Regions from separate parts of the Streptomyces sp. NPDC048441 genome, predicted to be linked through region 2. Evidence: riboswitches for the same ligand, from Rfam matches in the RefSeq annotation. Region 2 holds a riboswitch; each other region holds the start of a gene.
The links. A riboswitch is a leader RNA that binds a small molecule or an ion and turns the genes downstream of it on or off. The one in region 2 is predicted to bind cyclic di-AMP.
Positions count from the first base shown of each region.

Region 1: another riboswitch for cyclic di-AMP. It lies ahead of ACGFSB_RS29070 (transglycosylase SLT domain-containing protein); the one in region 2 lies ahead of ACGFSB_RS33050 (C40 family peptidase).
Region 3: another riboswitch for cyclic di-AMP. It lies ahead of ACGFSB_RS16935 (NlpC/P60 family protein); the one in region 2 lies ahead of ACGFSB_RS33050 (C40 family peptidase).

Region 1 covers NZ_JBICXM010000013.1:179,538-185,573, reverse strand. The annotation lists gene ACGFSB_RS29085 (aldo/keto reductase) at 1-192, shown strand, start outside; gene ACGFSB_RS29080 (SAM-dependent methyltransferase) at 504-1,316, shown strand; gene ACGFSB_RS29075 (hypothetical protein) at 1,517-2,614, shown strand; cyclic di-AMP (ydaO/yuaA leader) riboswitch at 3,112-3,306, shown strand; gene ACGFSB_RS29070 (transglycosylase SLT domain-containing protein) at 3,311-4,078, shown strand; gene ACGFSB_RS29065 (BatC protein) at 4,557-4,802, shown strand; gene ACGFSB_RS29060 (cupin domain-containing protein) at 4,799-6,004, shown strand; gene ACGFSB_RS29055 (sucrase ferredoxin) at 6,015-6,036, shown strand, end outside.
Region 2 covers NZ_JBICXM010000017.1:167,330-173,365, reverse strand. The annotation lists gene ACGFSB_RS33065 (LysR family transcriptional regulator) at 1-666, opposite strand, end outside; gene ACGFSB_RS33060 (LysE family translocator) at 781-1,416, shown strand; gene ACGFSB_RS33055 (DUF6328 family protein) at 1,394-1,915, opposite strand; gene ACGFSB_RS33050 (C40 family peptidase) at 2,012-2,485, opposite strand; cyclic di-AMP (ydaO/yuaA leader) riboswitch at 2,489-2,662, opposite strand; gene ACGFSB_RS33045 (hypothetical protein) at 3,017-3,325, opposite strand; gene ACGFSB_RS33040 (ATP-dependent Clp protease proteolytic subunit) at 3,333-3,968, opposite strand; gene ACGFSB_RS33035 (amidase) at 4,142-5,587, shown strand; gene ACGFSB_RS33030 (gas vesicle structural protein GvpA) at 5,784-6,036, shown strand, end outside.
Region 3 covers NZ_JBICXM010000006.1:163,316-169,351, reverse strand. The annotation lists gene ACGFSB_RS16945 (NlpC/P60 family protein) at 1-579, opposite strand, end outside; gene ACGFSB_RS16940 (hypothetical protein) at 900-1,253, shown strand; gene ACGFSB_RS16935 (NlpC/P60 family protein) at 1,367-2,557, opposite strand; cyclic di-AMP (ydaO/yuaA leader) riboswitch at 2,565-2,721, opposite strand; gene pcrA (DNA helicase PcrA) at 2,964-5,465, shown strand; gene ACGFSB_RS16925 (peptidoglycan DD-metalloendopeptidase family protein) at 5,511-6,036, opposite strand, start outside.

The DNA.
Region 1 (6,036 bases), on a different contig from region 2:
CTCGGCGCCCGCACGGTCGAGCAACTCACCGACCAGCTCGCCGCCGCCGAGGTCCGGCTCGACGACGAGATCCTCGACCGTATCGACGAGATCGTCGCCCCCGGTGTGACACTCAACCCCGCGGACATCGACTACAGGCGGCCGGCCCTGACCGACTGCGAGCAACGCCGCAGGCCCGCTCACCACCGCTGACAGCGGTCCGCCTGCGAAGAAGTTCCTGCCGGCAGCAGTGCATGCGGCACGGCTATCTCACCTCGAAGGCGGCCCGCAGGGTGTCGCGTTGGGCGCGCACCTAGTGGATGTCTGCCTCGTACAAGTCGGTATGACCTTCCGCAATGTGTTGCTGGAACGCCTCGTTGCCCTGCGCGGCCGGATTCGAGCGCGGGAAAACCGAATCCCCGGACGCCGTGATCCACGAGCATCACAATGGCAACACCGTCCGTTGCCGCCACGGCGGCAACTAGCCCAGAACACCTCGTGAGTGAGCAAGAAGAGGGAATGACGTGAGTGAGAGCCAAGACCTGTCCGACGTGTCGGGCAGGCTGAACACCGGGGTCGCGCACAACGCACGAGTGTGGAACTACTGGATCGGCGGCAAAGACAACTACGAGATCGACCAGCAGGTCGGTGACCAGGTCGCCACGATGTTCCCAGTCATCCGAGACGTGGCCCGTGCGGACCGCCAGTTCCTTGCCCGCACGGTGCGATTCCTGACCGCCGACTGCGGCGTGCGGCAGTTCCTGGACATCGGCACCGGACTGCCGACCCTGGCCAACACCCACGAGATCGCCCAACGGATCGCACCCGAAGCCCGGATCGTCTATGTCGACAACGACCCCATCGTGCTCGTCCATGCCCGCAGCCTGCTGACCGGTACCCCCCAGGGAGCTACCGATTACATCGACGCCGACATCCAGCACCCGGACAGCGTCATGGAAGGTGCAGCGGCAACCCTCGACCTGGACCGGCCCGTCGCGGTCATGATGCTGGGCATCCTCAACTTCGTCCTCGACACCGGCGAGGCCCAGGAGATCGTGCGCCGGATCATGGCCTCGGTCCCCTCCGGCAGCTACCTCGCCTTGACCCACCCCACCACCGACACCGATCTCGGCGGCGAAGGCAACGTCGAGGCCATGCGGTTCTGGAACGAAAACGCCACCCCGCCGATCACCGCCCGCAGCCGCGCAGAGATCAGCGCGTTCTTCGACGGCCTGGATCTCCTCACCCCCGGCCTCGTGTCATGCGCGCACTGGCGCGCTGAGACCGACTCCGGGCCCACGCTCCCGCAGTTCGGCGCCGTTGCTATGAAACCCTGACCGAAGGCTGGCTCGCCTACATGGCGAAGAGGTCGTACGCACGAAGGTGGAGTCCGCCGAGATGTCCCCGTCGATCTCGGCTACCGCACCTACTGCGGCCTGGACCTGCGGGAATGGTCCCGGCCCCCGGGAACCCCACGTGCCCCGCACGGCGTCTTGGCTACCGTCACCACAGCGCCGCACGGAGGTCAGATCAGGTCATGGCACACGACGGAGACCAGTCGACCGACCGCGCGGCCGATGGCGAGGGCGACGGCGTGGGCGACAACCCCACCGAGCAGCCGGGCGGCGGCATCAGCGGGACGCTCGGCGCCGTCAGGCGCTACCGCCGCGCGCTGTACGGCTTCACCCTCCGCGTGTCCGTCGTGACCGCAGTGCTCGGCTGCGCGATCCTGGCCGGCGGATTCGCGGCGGCATGGGACACCTTCGAGGGCGTCCGGGACTACGCGGACGCCAACATCGCCAACGAGGACTCCTACGTGGCCTACGCGGAGGATGCCATGCCAGAGCTGGCAAGGGTGTTCTTCGTGATGGTGCCGCTGTTGCTCGTTCTGGGGCTCCTCGTCGTTTCCGTCCTGCACACCGCGTACGCCGTCGGCGACTCTCACGCCAGGCACGGCGGCGGACCGCTGGCCACCCGCGAGTTGTGGCGGCGCACACGCGGGCGTTTTCCCGCCGCCCTCGCGGTCAACACGCTGACCGGACTGGCTGTGGGCGCCGTATGGATGGCGGGCCTGGTGCTGTGGGGCATCGTCGAAAGCGGCGAGGTGCCTGGTGTCGAGCCCACGCCCCTGGGCGAAACCGCGACCTGGCAGTACACCCTGGTGGGGTGGGTGCTGCCGATCACCGTGTGGTGTCTGGGCCCGCTGCTGTACGCCCGCCTGGCGCTGGCCACCGCCGAGACGGTGCTGGAACTCCGTTCCCCGTTCGTGGCGTTGTACCGCTCCTGGGTGCTGACCCGCCGCGCACGACGGCGCACCCTCGGCGTGGGCACACTGGTCACGGCGGCAGCCGTGCTCTTCTTCCTGCTGGCCCGGTACGCGGCCGCTCCCCTCGTCCACCTCGCCGGACTCGGAATGCTGTGGCTCAGCAACGACAATGTGTGGATCACCGGCGTGCTGGTGAAGGTGCTGCCCTCAGCCGTGGCCCTTCTCCTGCTGTCCCCGGTGGTCATGCCGCTGGTGTGCGCACTGTTCGCCCGTCTCCACGGAGACCTGCTCGCACGCGAGGAGGCGGCGAGGGGCGCCGGGGTGGTGGGGGCTTCAGCGGCCGGCCGCCCGACCGGCAGGGTCTCGTAACAGAGGCCATTCCCCTTGTCGGTTCCCCGCGTTGGCGACCTCCGCGGAAGGATCGAGGGAGGGGCAGTTGAGTTCCGTCCACGGCGGTCATCAAGTCCTTGGCGTCGCGGCAGCCTGATCCCGGTGAGGATATGTTCCTTTTGGCATGGAAAGCGGCTCTTGTATCGCGTTCACTTTTGCCCGAAAAAGATACTTCTTCACACCATTAATGGCGTATAGAAAGTGCTGTCCCTATTGCGGGGGGCTCTGGCGAAATGGCGTGCTCTGATATGCCGTCGAGTCGCATTCCAGCGCGTATTGCATTCAGTGAATTGAGTCACACCGGCGGCCTCGACCCCGGGATCCACTGAACGCACTTCCGTTCTGTGCAAAGAAAGTTGGGCTTTTCGATCAAAGGATGCGAGTGGTCCTGGTTGCCAGGGACCGGCATCGCACATTCCTTATTCGAATTTGGGTCTTGTTCCATGCGGGCTTTCTCGCCTAACGTCACCGCCAATCCGGATGGAACGCCGAATCCTGCCGCCATCCAGAAACCATCCCACCCACTCACTTACGCACGGCAGGAGCGGGGGACCCAGGTAAGCCGCCGATCCGGATTCCGGAACGGCTCGGGGTGAAGTCGTATTCACAGTGCGACCGGACATCTCCCGTCCGAACCCGACAGCTCACCTCGTAGGCGACGGAGAGGAATTCGCCATGCCCGCAAAGGGAAAGCACCGCCGCCCCAAGTCCAGTTCACTCACCCGGGGCATCGCCGTGGCAGGGACTGGTGGCGCCGTACTCGTTCTCCCGGTGCTCGGCGCAACCGCCGCCGGAGCGGCGCAGCCGGCCGGCACGACCGCCGGGCCCGCCGCGGCCTCGAAGACCTACGTTGTCGTCGCTGGCGACTCGCTCTCCAAGATCGCCCGAGAGCACTCCCTGAGCGGCGGCTGGAAGAAGCTGTACGAGGACAACCGCAGCGCCCTCGGCGCTACCCCGCGGCTGATCCACCCCGGTCTCAAGCTCACCCTCGGCGAGAAGGCCCCGGCCGAGCCCACGAAGAAGTCGGCCGCCCCCAAGGCGTCCGCCGAACGGGCGGACCGCTCCGAGCGCGAGAACACGCTCGCCGCCGAGCCCGCCGCTGCCCCGGCTAAGAAGTCCTACACCAACGACCTCGACGGCTGGATCAACGAGTCGCTCGACATCATGGCCCAGCAGGGCATCCCCGGCTCCTACGAGGGCATCCACCGCAACATCATGCGCGAGTCCTCCGGCAACCCGCTGGCCACCAACAACTGGGACTCCAACGCTGCCGCCGGAACCCCGTCCAAGGGGCTCTTGCAGGTCATCGACCCCACGTTCACCGCCTATCACGTGCCCGGCACGTCGCTCGACGGCTTCGATCCGGTCGCCAACATCACCGCCGCCTGCAACTACGCAGCCGACCGGTACGGCTCGATCGACAACGTGAACGGCCCGTACTAGACCTAGATCTGGACCTAGACCTAGACCGCGTCCCGTCTCGTCTCGTCCGCTGTGAGCCCCGGCATTCCATGTGTCCGGGGCTCAGGCCTGTCTGAGGCCACGCACCGCTCTCCGCGAATTTGCTCGCCGACTGCCTGAGATCACCCTCCCTCAAGAGAATCCGTCAGCCGCTCATGCAGTGACGTGCCGTCATATAGCGCCCCCGCACATGGACAACTCCATGCGCAATTCCGCTATTTTCTCTGCCCGTTGCGTACGCTCCCTCTCAACTCCCTTACAGAAGCGCGCCGAGCCGACACGGCCTGCGAGTTTCCTGATCTCAGCGGATTGCGCCGGGGAGGGGATGAGATTGAGGCCGACTGGGCCACCCGTGAACCCTTCCGGTTGCCGACCAGAATCGCGTGAGCGAGTTTGGTGGAAGCAGAGAGGGCCCTGGAGGGGGGTGCGTCCGATCGCAGCCGTTCGATTCTCAGGAGGAATGGTGACCAACCCCCAGCAGGACCCGAATCAGCACGAAGGCCCCGCAGACGGCGGAGCGGCAGGCACACCCGGCGTCCACGACGGCGGCGCAGACGGAGGAGCCGACGGCCCCGCAGACGGCGGCGCAGCAGGCACACCCGGCGTCCACGACGGCGGCGCGGACGGAGGAGCCGACGGCGGCGCAGACGACGGAGCAGATGGCGGCGCAGACGGCGGAGCCGACAACTCCGGCAGCGGCTCTTGAGTCTCTTCTCGACCGAGCTTCAGGACACCGACGCCACAGCAGGCGTCGGTGTTCTGGAGACACGGCTGACCAGCCTGAGCCGAGAGCAGTTCGCCCGCGACGTCTGGGCGCGCAAGGCGCTGCTCACACGCGGCGCCAGCGACTTCTGTGACCTGTTCTCCGCCGAGGCCGTGGACGAGCTGATCTCGCGCCGGGGACTGCGTACGCCCTTCCTCCGCGTTGCCAAGGACGGCTCCACGCTCCCCGAGTCATCCTTCACCTCGCCCGGCGGTGTCGGCGCCACCATCGCCGACCAGCTTGACGACACCGCCCTGTGGCGCGGGTTCGCCGATGGCGCCACACTCGTACTGCAAGCTCTGCAGCGCACGTGGGAGCCGGTCGCGGACTTCAGCGCCCGGCTGAGCGGGGAGCTGGGGCATCCGGTGCAGGCCAATGCCTACGTCACTCCGCCGCAGAACCGCGGGTTCGACGACCACTATGACGTCCACGATGTCTTCGTCCTTCAGATCGACGGCGCCAAGCGCTGGCTCGTCCACGAGCCCGTTCATCCCGACCCGCTGCGCGATCAGCCCTGGACGGATCGCCGCTCCGCCGTCGCCGAGGCCGCGAAGGACAAGGCTTACATCGACACGGTTCTCCAGCCGGGTGATGTCCTCTACCTGCCGCGGGGCTGGCTGCACGCCGCCCAGGCGCAAGGCGAGGTCTCGATCCACCTGACGTTCGGAATCCACAGCTGGACGCGTTACGCACTGGCCGAGCAGCTCGCCAAGGCCGCACTCACAGCGCTGCGCGACGATCCCCTGATGCGCGGCACGCTGCCTCTGGGCGTGGACGGGCCGGACGGCGAGATCGGCATCGTCCGTGAACGCCTCGTCGCCGCCATCGCACAGTCCGATCCCGCTCCGCTGTTCCACCGCACCCGGCGAAGCCAGCAACGCCCCGCGCCGATGGGCCCATTGGCCCAGCTAGCGGCAGTCGACGGCCTCGGCTCCGACTCGCCGGTGAGGCTCCGTGAAGCGCTGGAAGCGCGCCTGGAGGGTCCACGGCTGGCCACGCGCGTGGGCTGGCTCGACTTCCCGGAGGCTGATCTGCCGTCGGTAGCCCGTATGCTCGACGGCGAGGTCCGCACCGCCGGTGATCTCGGCGTCGACCTCGTCGGGAGACTGCTGCGCGCGGGTGTACTGGTGCCGGCCGAACAGTGACGTGGTCCCGGTGACTGCGACAGAACGCTTCT
Region 2 (6,036 bases):
CATCGCCCCGGCCCGGACGAGCGCCGACTCCACGCCCTGCCGGGGCGGATGCGCCGGCGCCATGCTGATCAGCGGCTGTCCGGCGAGTTCGGCCAGCGGCAGTCTGGACGAGGCGCCCGCGAGCGCGTGTCCCGGCGAGGTCACCAGGACCAACTCCTCGACCAGGAGCGGCTCCGCGGTCACGGAAGCGGGCAGCGACACGGGATCAGCGGGTTCGTACGTATGGGTGAGGGCTACGTCGACCTCGCCCGCCGCGACGGCCGCGATGCCGAGCGGCGGCTCGTAGCCCCGCACCGTCAGCTCGATGTCCGGATGGGCACGGCGGAACGCGGTCAGGGCGGGCGGCATCAGCTGGATCCCCGCCGTGGTGAAGGTGCCCACGCGCAGCCTGCCGCCGGACAGACCCGCCAGCTGGGCCAGTTCGTGCCGGGCCCGCTCCATCTCGTCAAGGACCCGGCGCGCCCGCGCGAGGAGCAGCTCGCCCGCACCGGTCAGACGTGCCCCGCGGTGATGCCGTACCAGGAGAGCGGTGCCCGCCTCGCGTTCGAGCTTGGCCAGCTGCTGGGAGAGGGCGGGCACGGTGTAGCCGAGGCGCTCGGCGGCGCGGGTGATGGACCCGGCCTCGGAGACCGCCACCAGTGCGGCGAGCCGCGTCGGGTCGTACATGGTGTCTCCTGGTGCGGGAGAGAGCCTGGGCGCCTGGGGCTAAACGTCTGCTTAAGGCAGACCCAGGATATTCCACATACCTGCTGAAGGCAGAAGAACGGCAGGGTGGGGGACATGGACGCACAACTGGTCGCCTTCACCGGGGTCGCCGCGGGCATGGTCGCCATGCCGGGCGCCGATTTCGCCGTCGTGGTGCGCAACGCGCTCGCCTCCCGACGGGCGGGCGTCACCTGTGCGCTCGGCGTCGCGGGCGGGCTCCTGGTGCACACGGCGCTCGCGGTGGCCGGGGTGGCGGCGGTCCTCACGGCGGTGCCCGCCCTCTTCCGGGCGCTGCAGATCATGGGCGGCGCCTATGTGCTGTACCTCGGCTGCCGCGCGCTGCGGTCGGCGGCCCGGCCGCTGGAGAGTTTCGGTGCCCCGGACACCGACGCGGAGCCGAAGGCGGCGGGCGCCGGCAGCCTGCGGCAGGGCTTCCTGACCAATGCCCTCAACCCCAAGGCGCCGATCACCTTCCTGAGCGTGCTGCCCCAGTTCGTGCCCGCGGGGAGCCCCGCGATGCCCAGGACGCTGCTTCTCGCGTCCATCATCGTCGCCCTGGCCCTCGTGTGGTTCCCGGCCGTCGCGATCCTGGTGGACCGCCTCGGCAACTGGCTGCGCAGACCGCGTACGGCCCGTGCCGTCGAGGGCGGCACGGGCGCGGCACTCGGCGTGCTCGGCCTGGTGCTCCTCAGCGAGGCGGCTCTCGCGTGACGTGCTGCCGCGAGGCCGAGCGGCGCAGCAGACGGGGGAGTACGCCCCACAGGCCCGCGCACACCAGCAGTGTGCCCGCGCTTGCGATGATCCCGCCGGTGCGGCCCACCGCCACGTCCACGACCAGGAGCACGGATCCGGCGAGGGCGAACATCAGGACGCCCATGCCGATCCGGGCGAGGTGCGAAGAGACCCGCACGATCAGCGGCTTGGCGCGCCTCTGGAACAGCGCCCTGTGCACCGCGGCCGGTGCCGTGAACAGAGCCGCCGCCAGGACGGCGAGCAGCAGCGTGGTGACGTAGGTGGCGCGCTGCACGGTGTCCAGAGACGGGAAGCGCGGGGTGAAGGCGAGTGTCAGCAGGAACGCGAAGAGGATCTGCACGCCGGTCTGCGTGACCCTCAACTCCTGGAGGATCTCCGAGAAGTTGCGGTCGGCGCGTTCGAAGGGCGTCTCGTTGCGGGTGTCGTGAGCGGCGTGGGTGCCGCTGTCGTCGGCCATGCCGCACGAGTATCCGGGTCGGCGCACTCCAAGCGCGGCGGGCGCGCCGGGCGACGGCGTCGGCCGTGGGGCCGGCCGCCGCCGCCCGGCGGCAGGTCAGCGCACCCTGCCGTACGAGACGCTCTTCGTCCAGATCTTCTCCAGGCGCACCACGGTCCCGCTCTTGGGCGCGTGCCAGATGCGGCCCTTACCGGCGTAGATGCCGACGTGGTAGATGCTCCGGCCGGAGCGGAAGAAGACGAGGTCGCCGCGGCTGCGGTTCGACGCCGATACATGGCGGGTCTTGTTGTACTGCTGCGCGGCGGTGCGCGGCAGCTTCTTGCCCGTGCGCTTGAACGAGTAGAGGGTCAGGCCCGAGCAGTCGAACCGGTGTGGCCCCGCCGCTCCATAGCGGTACGGAGAGCCCTTCTTGGATGCGGCGATCTGGAGCGCCTTCGTCCCGTGTGTCGCGGCCTGTGCTTCCGACGTGAGCCCTGGGGCCACGAGGGTGCCGCCTACGACGGCGAGCGTGAGGACCGATGCGGAGCCGGCCCTGGTGAGCAGCGACGGAACATGATTCAGCGCGGTCATGCGCAACCCTTCGTCAGCCGCCTGTGAAGGATGACCTGTCGGATTCGGGCTGGCGAAGTTGCCCGGCCGCGGTGTGCGGCTTCACCCCAAGGGCCGTCGTCCGGACTTTCCGGAACCGACCCGTCATGCCTGGGTCCTCCACTCCTGCCGGTGCACCGATGTCGACCGGATATCCGGGCGGCGGCAGGACTCGGCGTCCGCCCGGACCGCCCCGCCGTGTGGCGGGGTCTTGTCGTCGGAAGGGATCTTGACCTGTGAAAGGCCCGAATTCCGAGCCGAAACGGCCTTTTGTGAGGCTCCTCACGGCTGAACCGTTCGGGTGGACAAGGCAGGATTCGGGATCGGGCCGAGGGGCTCGACGATCGTTCTACCAGCACCGGAACGTCAGATTCCGCCCGCCGCGTACACACGTGGTGCAACTGGGACCGGCCGAGAATACGACGATTGGCTACGCCGAACGAGGTAGCCCGACTGGTCCGTTTAAGACCGGCCCCGGACGCTCCAGGTCCGCGGCGCGAATATGACGCGTGCTCAGGACGCCGACGGGGGAGGCATGGTGACCCGCGAGGACCGCCGCTCGCCGTCGAGCACCCGCAGGGCGCGCGCCAACGTCGGCGCGTGCACGGCGCTCTCGCCCCGCTGGTGCATGAGCGTCAGCGCGTCGCGCAGCGCGGTGGCCTTGCCGACCAGGGCCTGGGCGGCGCGCAGTCCGCCGTACGTGTCCGATGCGCGGGCCGGGTTGATCCGGCCCACCAGATCGACCACTTCGAGGTACCGGTCGATCAACTCGCCCTCGGCGCGGGTGAGTGCGGGCAGCGGAGGGAGTTCGGGCGGCAGCATCGGCGGTTCACCTCGCGTCCGGGGAGCGGAGTGAGGACTTGCGGGTCGAGATGATCCGGTCCACCAGGCCGTACTCGACGGCCTCGGGGGCGCTCAGGATCTTGTCGCGCTCGATGTCGGCCGTGACGCGCTCCGGGCTCTGCCCTGTGTGCTGGACGAGCAGCCGCTCCAGCTGGGCGCGGGTGCGCAGGAGTTCGTCGGCCTGGATCGTCAGGTCGGACGTCTGGCCGTGGATGGGCTCGGCGAACGACGGCTGATGGATCAGGACCCGGGCGCCGGGCAGCGCGAACCGCTTGCCGGGGGTGCCCGCGGCCAGCAGGACCGCGGCGGCCGACGCGGCCTGGCCCAGGCAGGTCGTCTCCACGTCACAGGTGACGAACTGGATCGTGTCGTAGATCGCGGTCATCGCGCTGAACGAGCCGCCGGGGGAGTTGATGTAGAGCGCGATGTCGCGGTCGGGCGCCAGATATTCGAGGTGCATGAACTGCGCCATCACGTCGTTGGCCGAGGTGGCGTCGATCGGCGTACCCAGAAAGACGATGCGCTCCTCGAGCAGCTTCGAGTACGGATCGAGGGTCCGCTGCCCCGTGCTGGTGTGCTCGGTGAACTGGGGCAGGACATAGCGGGCAGACGGTCGGTTCATGGCGCGTCTCTCCTCTTCCGGGGGCGGCTGCTCCCCAGTTCCATGAAAAGGGTTCCTGTAAAAAATGTACAGGACGTACGTAACAGCATGGTGGCGAGCATGGGCCGGTGATCCGCGGGAGTCAACAGGCGGGCGGTGTTTCAGCCGTTCGCTGAATGCGAAGGACTCGGCGTATGAGCCCTGAAGCGAACCAAGCGCAGGAGGCGCGAGCCTCCGAGCTCGTCCACCTCACCGCCCGTGAGCTCGCCGCCGGGCTCCGCACCCGCGAACTGTCCGCGCGTGAGGTCGTCCAGGCGCACCTGGACCGGATCGAGCAGGTCAACGGCGCGGTGAACGCCGTGGTGACCCTGGTGGCCGAGCGCGCGCTCGACGAGGCGCACGCCGCCGACGAACGGGCCGCGCACGGCGAACCGCTGGGCCCGCTGCACGGGCTGCCCATCGCCCACAAGGACACCCACGACACCCGCGGTATCCGGACCACTTACGGGACGCCGCTCCTCGCCGACAACGTCCCGGACCGCGACGAGCTGATCGTCGAGCGCATCCGCGCCGCCGGGGCGATCACCATCGGGAAGACCAACGTGCCCGAGTTCGCGGCCGGTTCGCACACCGTCAATCCGGTCTTCGGGGCGACCCGCAACCCGTACGGCCTCCGGTGCTCCGCCGGCGGCAGCGGCGGGGGAGCGGCGGCCGCGCTCGCCTGCAACATGCACCCCCTCGCCGACGGCAGCGACATGGGCGGATCGCTGCGCAACCCCGCGTCGTTCTGCAACGTGGTGGGCCTGCGCCCCTCGCCGGGCCGGGTGCCTTCCTGGCCGGACACCGACCCGTGGTCGACGATGGCCGTACAGGGGCCGATGGCGCGCACGGTCGGCGACGCGGCGCTGCTGCTCTCCGTCATCGCCGGGCCCGACCCGCGTTCACCGATCGCCCTGGAGACTCCGGGCAGCGCGTTCGGCGGGTCACTGGAGAGTGATCCGAGGGGGCTGCGGATCGCGTGGTCGCCGGATCTGGGAGGGGCGGTGCCGGTGGACCGCGAAGTCACCGACGTACTCGCCCCCGCCGTACGGGTGTTCGCCGACCTGGGGTGCATGGTCGAGGAGGCTTGCCCCGATCTGTCCGGCGCCGACGAAGTGTTCCGGACCTTCCGCGCCTGGCAGTTCCACCTGGGGCTCGGCGCGCTCCTGGAGACGGAAGCCGACCGGATGAAACCCAGCCTGGTCAGGAACGTACGGCAGGGAAGCACGCTCACCGGCATCGACCTGGCGCGGGCCACCGAGCTGCACGGCCAACTGTTCCACCGGGTGCGGGAGTTCTTCGAGAGGTACGACGCCCTGGTCCTGCCGACCAGTCAAGTGGTGCCGTTCCCCGTCGAGTTGGAGTATCCGGAGCAGGTCGCCGGGGTGCCGATGGATGACTATCTGGACTGGATGCGCTCGGCGTACCTGGTGTCCGCGACCGGCAGCCCGGCCCTTTCGGTGCCCGCCGGGTTCACTCCGGGGGGCCTGCCGGTCGGGCTGCAGATCGTCGGTCCGCACCGGGCCGACCTACAGGTGCTGCGCATCGGGTACGCCTTTGAGCAAGCGACCCGGCACGGCGAGCGCAGGCCTGAGGTCTGAGATGTTTGACCAATGGCTTACGGGCCACTCGGGTGTTCGAGGTGGCCGTATGGAACACATCGTCGGATCCGGAGAAGAAGGCGAGTCCAGCGGCTGTAAGAGCGCGAGTCCAGCGGCTGTAAGAGCAAGAGCGCCGTTCCGTGCGGGTCTCCGTAGATCTCCCACAGATTTACCAGAGTAAGGAGGGCCGGTCGGCATGACCGTTGTCCCTGCACAGCAAGCCGGCGGATCGGGCGGCACCAGGGGCCTGTACGACGTCCTGGAGCTCGTCCTCGACCGCGGCCTCGTCATCGACGCCTTCGCGCGCGTCTCGCTCGTCGGCATCGAGATCCTCAAGATTGATGTACGGGTGGTTGTCGCGAGCGTCGACACTTATCTGCGCTTCGCCGAGGCGTGCTACCGCCTTGACCTGGAGGCGGGCCCGCACAGGGACCCCGGCCTCCCCGACC
Region 3 (6,036 bases), on a different contig from region 2:
GGCCGCGTCGAGCTTTCCGTTGACCGTCTTCTTGTGCTTCCTCAGCTCCGCCTGGCGGGACTTGAGGTGCGCGAGTGTGCCGTCGGCCTCGGTGCGCAGCTGGTGGATCTCCTGGAGCTGCTTCTGTACGCCGCTGACGGCCGTGGCCTGGCGGCTGCCCGCCCGGTCGGCGAGTGCGGCGCGCTCGAGGAATTGGTCGGGGTCGGAGGAGAGCGCGACCTGGACGGCCGGGTCGATGCCGCCGCTGCGGTACTGCGCGGCGGCGATCGAACCGAGGCCCTCACGCGCCGAGTTGAGCTTCTCCGTCTTGCGGGCCGCTTCGTCGCGCAGCTCGCCGAGTGACTTCTCGGCGCTGTCGGCCTTCTCCTTGGCGCCGTTGTACTTCTCGGTGGCGATCTCTGCCTCGCGGTAGAGCGCGTCGACCTTGGACTTCACCTCGGCCGGGCTGAGCCGGGGGTCCGCGTGTCCCGTACCGTCGAACGCGGTCGCCGTGGCGGCCCCGGCGAGGGCGATGGTGGCGGCGGTACGGGCCGTATGGCCACTGAGTGAGCGCTGCTTGGGCTTGCGGTGCGCTGCCACGAAGGAGGGCTCCTTAAGGGTCCGGCGGCGGCCCGCACAGGGGGAGCAGGACGCCGCCGGATTTCTCGGCGGTGGTGTCCGACTGCCGCCCCTGGTCCGGGCGGCATTGGGGAGCCGGGCACCTGACGAAGGACGCTAAACCTGGCCGTCACGGGTTGGTGGCGGATTGTGCGCAATTGGCGGAAGTGTTCTGGCGGTGACTGAATGTGACTGCGCGATCCGCCGAACACCATGTCCTTCGCGTCTACCTGTGACCGATGAGGCATTTGTGGCCCACCTGGCTACAGAGCGGTGATAGGGCCCCGGTTAGGCTCCGGACCATGGACGTACTCACCCATGTCTTCGTCGGTCTGCACATCATCGGTATCGCCTCCCTCCTGGGCGGCTTCCTCACCCAGATGAAGCAGATGGGCCAGGGCACGGCCCGTTTCAACCCCGCGATGCTGCACGGCGCGCTGACCATGCTCGTCACCGGCGTGATCCTGGTGGGCCTCAACCAGGCGGACGACAACCCGGTCAACAACATCAAGATCGGCATCAAAATGGCGGTGCTGATCGTGATCCTTGGGCTCGTCTACGTGAAGCGGGACGAGGAAAAGATCGACAAGGGGATGTTCGGCGCCGTGGGTCTTCTGACCACGGCGAACATCTTCATCGCGGTGCTGTGGACCTGAGTTCGTAAAGACAACTCACCCACTACGCGCGCGTGGCCCGCATCCCAAGAGGATGCGGGCCACGCGCGCGTAGTGGGTTGTGTGCAGGTGGGAGGCGATCAAGCAGACCGCTCTCAGGCTGGCCGCACCACGCTGTGGATCGGCATGTAGTAGATCGACTCGACGCGGACGTTCGCGCCCGGCTTCGGGGCGTGGATCATCTTGCCGTCGCCGATGTAGATCCCTACGTGGCTGATGTCGTCGTAGAAGAAGACCAGGTCACCCGGCTTGGCATCGGCGGTCTTCACGGTCGTGCCGACCTTCACCTGATCCCACGTCGTACGCGGCAGGGAGATCCCGGCCGCCTTCCACGCGTCCTGGGTGAGCCCGGAGCAGTCGTAGGAGTCGGGGCCGGTGGCGCCCCACACGTACGGCTTGCCCATCTGGGCCTCCGCGAAGTTGATGACCTTCGCGGCCTTCGTCGCGTAACCGCTGTCCGTGTCCCCGGAGCCGCTGCCGGAGCCGGTGTCGGAACCGGAGCCCGAGTCGGGGGTCTCCTTGTTCTTCTCGCGCTCCTTGGCCGCGGCCTCTTCCGCCGCCTTGCGCTTGGCCTCCGCCTCGGCCTCCTGCTTGCGCGCCAGCTCGGCGGCCTTGCGCTTGGCCGCCTCTTCCTTCTTCTTCTCGATCGCCGCGAGCCGCGCCTTCTCCTCGGCCGTCAGCTCCGAGAGCAGCGTGCGTGCCTGGCCCAGCTTCTTCTGGACGGTCTGCTTGCTGCTCTTGAGGTCGTCACGGGAGTCGCTCAGAGTCTCCAGGCTCGTGGCGGCCTTCGTGCGCTGCTTCGTCGCCGCGGCCTGCTTCGTCTGGTAGTCGTCGACCGCCTTCTTCTGGCGCGCGGTCAGCCGGTCCGACAGATGGTTCTGGTCGAAGTACCCCTGCGGGTCGTCGGCGAGCATCATCGTGGCGGTCTCGGAGACGGCGCCGGTGCGGTACTGGGCCGCGGCGAACGTGCCGAGCTCCTGGCGGGCCTCGTTCAGCTTGTCGGCGCGCTTGGCCACGTCGTCGAGAAGGGTGTCGACCTTCGAGCGCTGCTTCTCGGTGCGCTCCTTGGCCGAGTTGTACTTCTGGGTGGCCACGCCCGCCTGGTGGTAGAGGTCGTCGACCTTCTTCTGGACCTCTTCGAGGCTGGGCTTCTGGGGCGCGGAGGGTGCCGCCTGTGCGCTCTGCGACAGGAGGGCCACAGAGGTGAGGGCCGCCGTCGTGATGCCGATGGCGGGAGTGGCGCGTAGGCCGGCAATGCGGGTCCGCGGCTTGCGGTGCGACGCCAAGGGAGGCGACTCCTTCCGTAGACCGCCTACCGGGTTAGCTGTCGGGTTCGGGCGGGTGGTTCGGAAGGTTGCCCTACAGTCCCGTACTTCGTACGGGACCGATTCACCCCAAGGTCTGAGTGGGTCCCCGGCTCCGAGGAGATCGAACTCGGCGGAGGCCACCCGTTCCCGGCGGGGTTCGCCGGTGGGAGTACGAGCAGCCCGCCCAGCACGCTAGCCAACTCGTGTGGCTCGTGTGAAGGTTGATGTTCGATATGCCCGATACATTTTCGTGACTTTACGAAGCTCTTGACGCGGACACGCGGCGATATGGCGGAGAGTGACCGGTCGTGGGCGGGGCGTAGACGGTGGACGTGGCCGGAACCCGGAGCGGGTTGTCAGTGGGGCCGCCTAGACTCGGGAGGCGATGAGCAGCCTCTTTGATGACAGCTTCCTGGCGGACCTCCAGCCCTCGCGGGCTTCCGAGGAGGAGCCCCCGCCGCCGCCCGACGACAGCACGCCGGAGTCCATTCCGGATGATCTGTTCGACGGGAAGTTTGACGCGCCCGTGCCCAGGGACGCGCACTACCGCGGCGGCGCCCCCCGTCCGGTGATCGATCCGGCGGCGCTGATCTTCGGGTTGAACGAGAACCAGCGAGCGGCCGTCGTGCACGCCGGCTCTCCACTGCTCATCGTGGCCGGCGCGGGCTCCGGAAAGACCCGTGTCCTGACCCACCGCATCGCGTATCTGCTGGCCGCGCGGCAGGTGCACCCGGGCCAGATCCTCGCGATCACGTTCACGAACAAGGCCGCGGGCGAGATGAAGGAGCGCGTCGAGGCGCTCGTCGGACCGCGTGCCAACGCCATGTGGGTATCGACGTTCCACAGCGCGTGCGTGCGCATACTGCGCCGCGAGTCGAAGACGATCGGCTTCACCTCCTCCTTCTCGATCTACGATGCCGCCGACTCCAAGCGGCTGATGGCGCTGGTCTGTCGCGATCTGGACATCGACCCGAAGAAGTTCCCGCCGAAGTCCTTCAGCGCCAAGATCTCGAACCTGAAGAACGAGCTGATCGATGAGGAGACCTTCGCAGGACAGGCCGCCGACGGCTTCGAGAAGACGCTCGCCCAGGCGTACGCGATGTACCAGTCGCGCCTGCGCGAGGCGAACGCGCTCGACTTCGACGACCTGATCATGACGACGGTCAACATGTTCCGCGCGTTCCCGGACGTCGCCGAGCACTACAGGCGCCGCTTCCGGCACGTGATGGTCGACGAGTACCAGGACACCAACCACGCCCAGTACGCCCTCGTGCGCGAGCTGGTCGGCCCCTCCGGAGGCGAGGGGGACGACCCCGCCGAGCTGTGTGTCGTGGGTGACGCGGACCAGTCGATCTACGCCTTCCGCGGCGCCACGATCCGCAACATCCTCCAGTTCGAGGAGGACTACCCGAACGCGACGACGATCCTCCTGGAGCAGAACTACCGCTCCACGCAGACGATCCTGACGGCAGCCAACGCGGTCATCGAGCGCAACGACAGCCGCCGCCCCAAGAATCTGTGGACCAACGCGGGCGCGGGCGCGGGCATCACCGGATATGTCGCCGACACCGAGCACGACGAGGCCCAGTTCGTCGCCGACGAGATCGACCGGCTCACCGACGCGGGCGACGCGAAGGCGGGTGACGTCGCGATCTTCTATCGGACGAACGCCCAGTCCCGTGTCTTCGAAGAGATCTTCATCCGCGTCGGCCTGCCCTACAAGGTCGTCGGCGGCGTCCGCTTCTACGAGCGCAAGGAGGTCAGGGACGTCCTCGCGTATCTGCGGGTGCTCGCCAACCCGGAGGACTCCGTCCCGCTGCGGCGCATTCTCAACGTACCGAAGAGGGGTATCGGCGACCGTGCGGAGGCGATGATCGACGCGCTCTCGCAGCGCGAGAAGATCTCCTTCCCGCAGGCGCTGAAGCGCGTCGACGAGGCGTACGGAATGGCCGCCCGCTCGGCGAACGCCGTCAAGCGTTTCAACACGCTGATGGAGGAGCTGCGGACCATCGTCGAGTCCGGCGCGGGCCCTGCCGTCGTCCTGGAGGCCGTGCTCGAACGGACCGGCTATCTCGCCGAGTTGCAGGCCTCCACCGACCCCCAGGACGAGACGCGCATCGAGAACCTCCAGGAACTCGCCGCAGTGGCGCTTGAGTTCGAGCAGGACAACGGTGAAGCAGCAGCGGGTGCCGAGGGCGAAGGAGAGGACGCGGAGGCGGGCACAGGGATGTCCGGCACGCTCTCCCAGTTCCTGGAGCGGGTCGCGCTCGTCGCCGACTCCGACCAGATCCCCGACGAGGAGGACGACGGCTCCGGAGTCATCACACTGATGACGCTGCACACCGCCAAGGGCCTCGAGTTCCCGGTCGTCTTCCTGACCGGCATGGAGGACGGGGTCTTCCCGCACATGCGTTCCCTCGGCCAGGTCAAGGAGCTGGAGGAAGAGCGCCGTCTCGCGTACGTGGGCATCACGCGCGCGCGGGAGCGGCTCTATCTGACGCGGTCCTCCATGCGCAGCGCCTGGGGCCAGCCTTCGTACAACCCGCCGTCGCGCTTCCTGGAGGAGATCCCGGAGGCCCACCTCGACTGGAAGCGGACGGGGTCCATCGGCGCACCGGCATCTTCCGGGCCCGCTGCGGGAATCGCCTCCTCCTTGTCGTCGTCGCGCTCCCGCGCCGGGGGCGCGCAGGGCTTCGCCACGCGCCGCGCCTCGGAGAAGCCGGTGGTCGCACTTGCGATCGGGGATCGGGTCACGCACGACCAGTTCGGCCTCGGGACCGTGGTCGGAGTGAAGGGCACGGGTGCGAACGCCGAGGCGACGGTGGACTTCGGAGAGCCCAAGCCGAAGCGGCTGCTCCTTCGGTACGCACCGGTGCAGAAGCTGTAGGGCAGGGGACGGCCGTCGCAGTCGTGTGAGGCGCGGCGGCCGGAGTTACGTCGGGTCGAGGCCGTGGCTGCGCAGCCACGGCAGCGGGTCGATCGCCGAGCCGCCGCCGGGGCGCACCTCGAAGTGCAGGTGCGGTCCGGTGGAGTTGCCGGAGTTCCCGGAGAAGGCGATGGGGTCGCCCGCCTTGACGGGGCCGCTGGAGACCTTGTGCGTGGAGAGGTGGCAGTACCACGTCTCCGTGCCGTCCTTGGCGGTCACGATCGCCATGTTGCCGTAGGCGCTGTTCCACTTCGTGGAGACGACGCCATCGGTGGCGGAGCGCACCTCGGTGCCGTACGACACCGGGAAGTCGATTCCCGAGTGCGCGGACATCCAGTTGACGCCCGCCTGCCCGTAGTACGCGCTCAGTCCCCGCTGCTCGACCGGCAGCACGAACTTGGGGCGCAGACGCTCCTTGCGTGCGGCTTCCTCGGCAGCCTTCTTCGCGGAGGCCACCTTCTCCGCCTTGAGGTCGATGCGCTCCTGGGTGCGGCTCGCGCGGTCGGCGAAGTCACCCGCGTCCGCAGAGAGG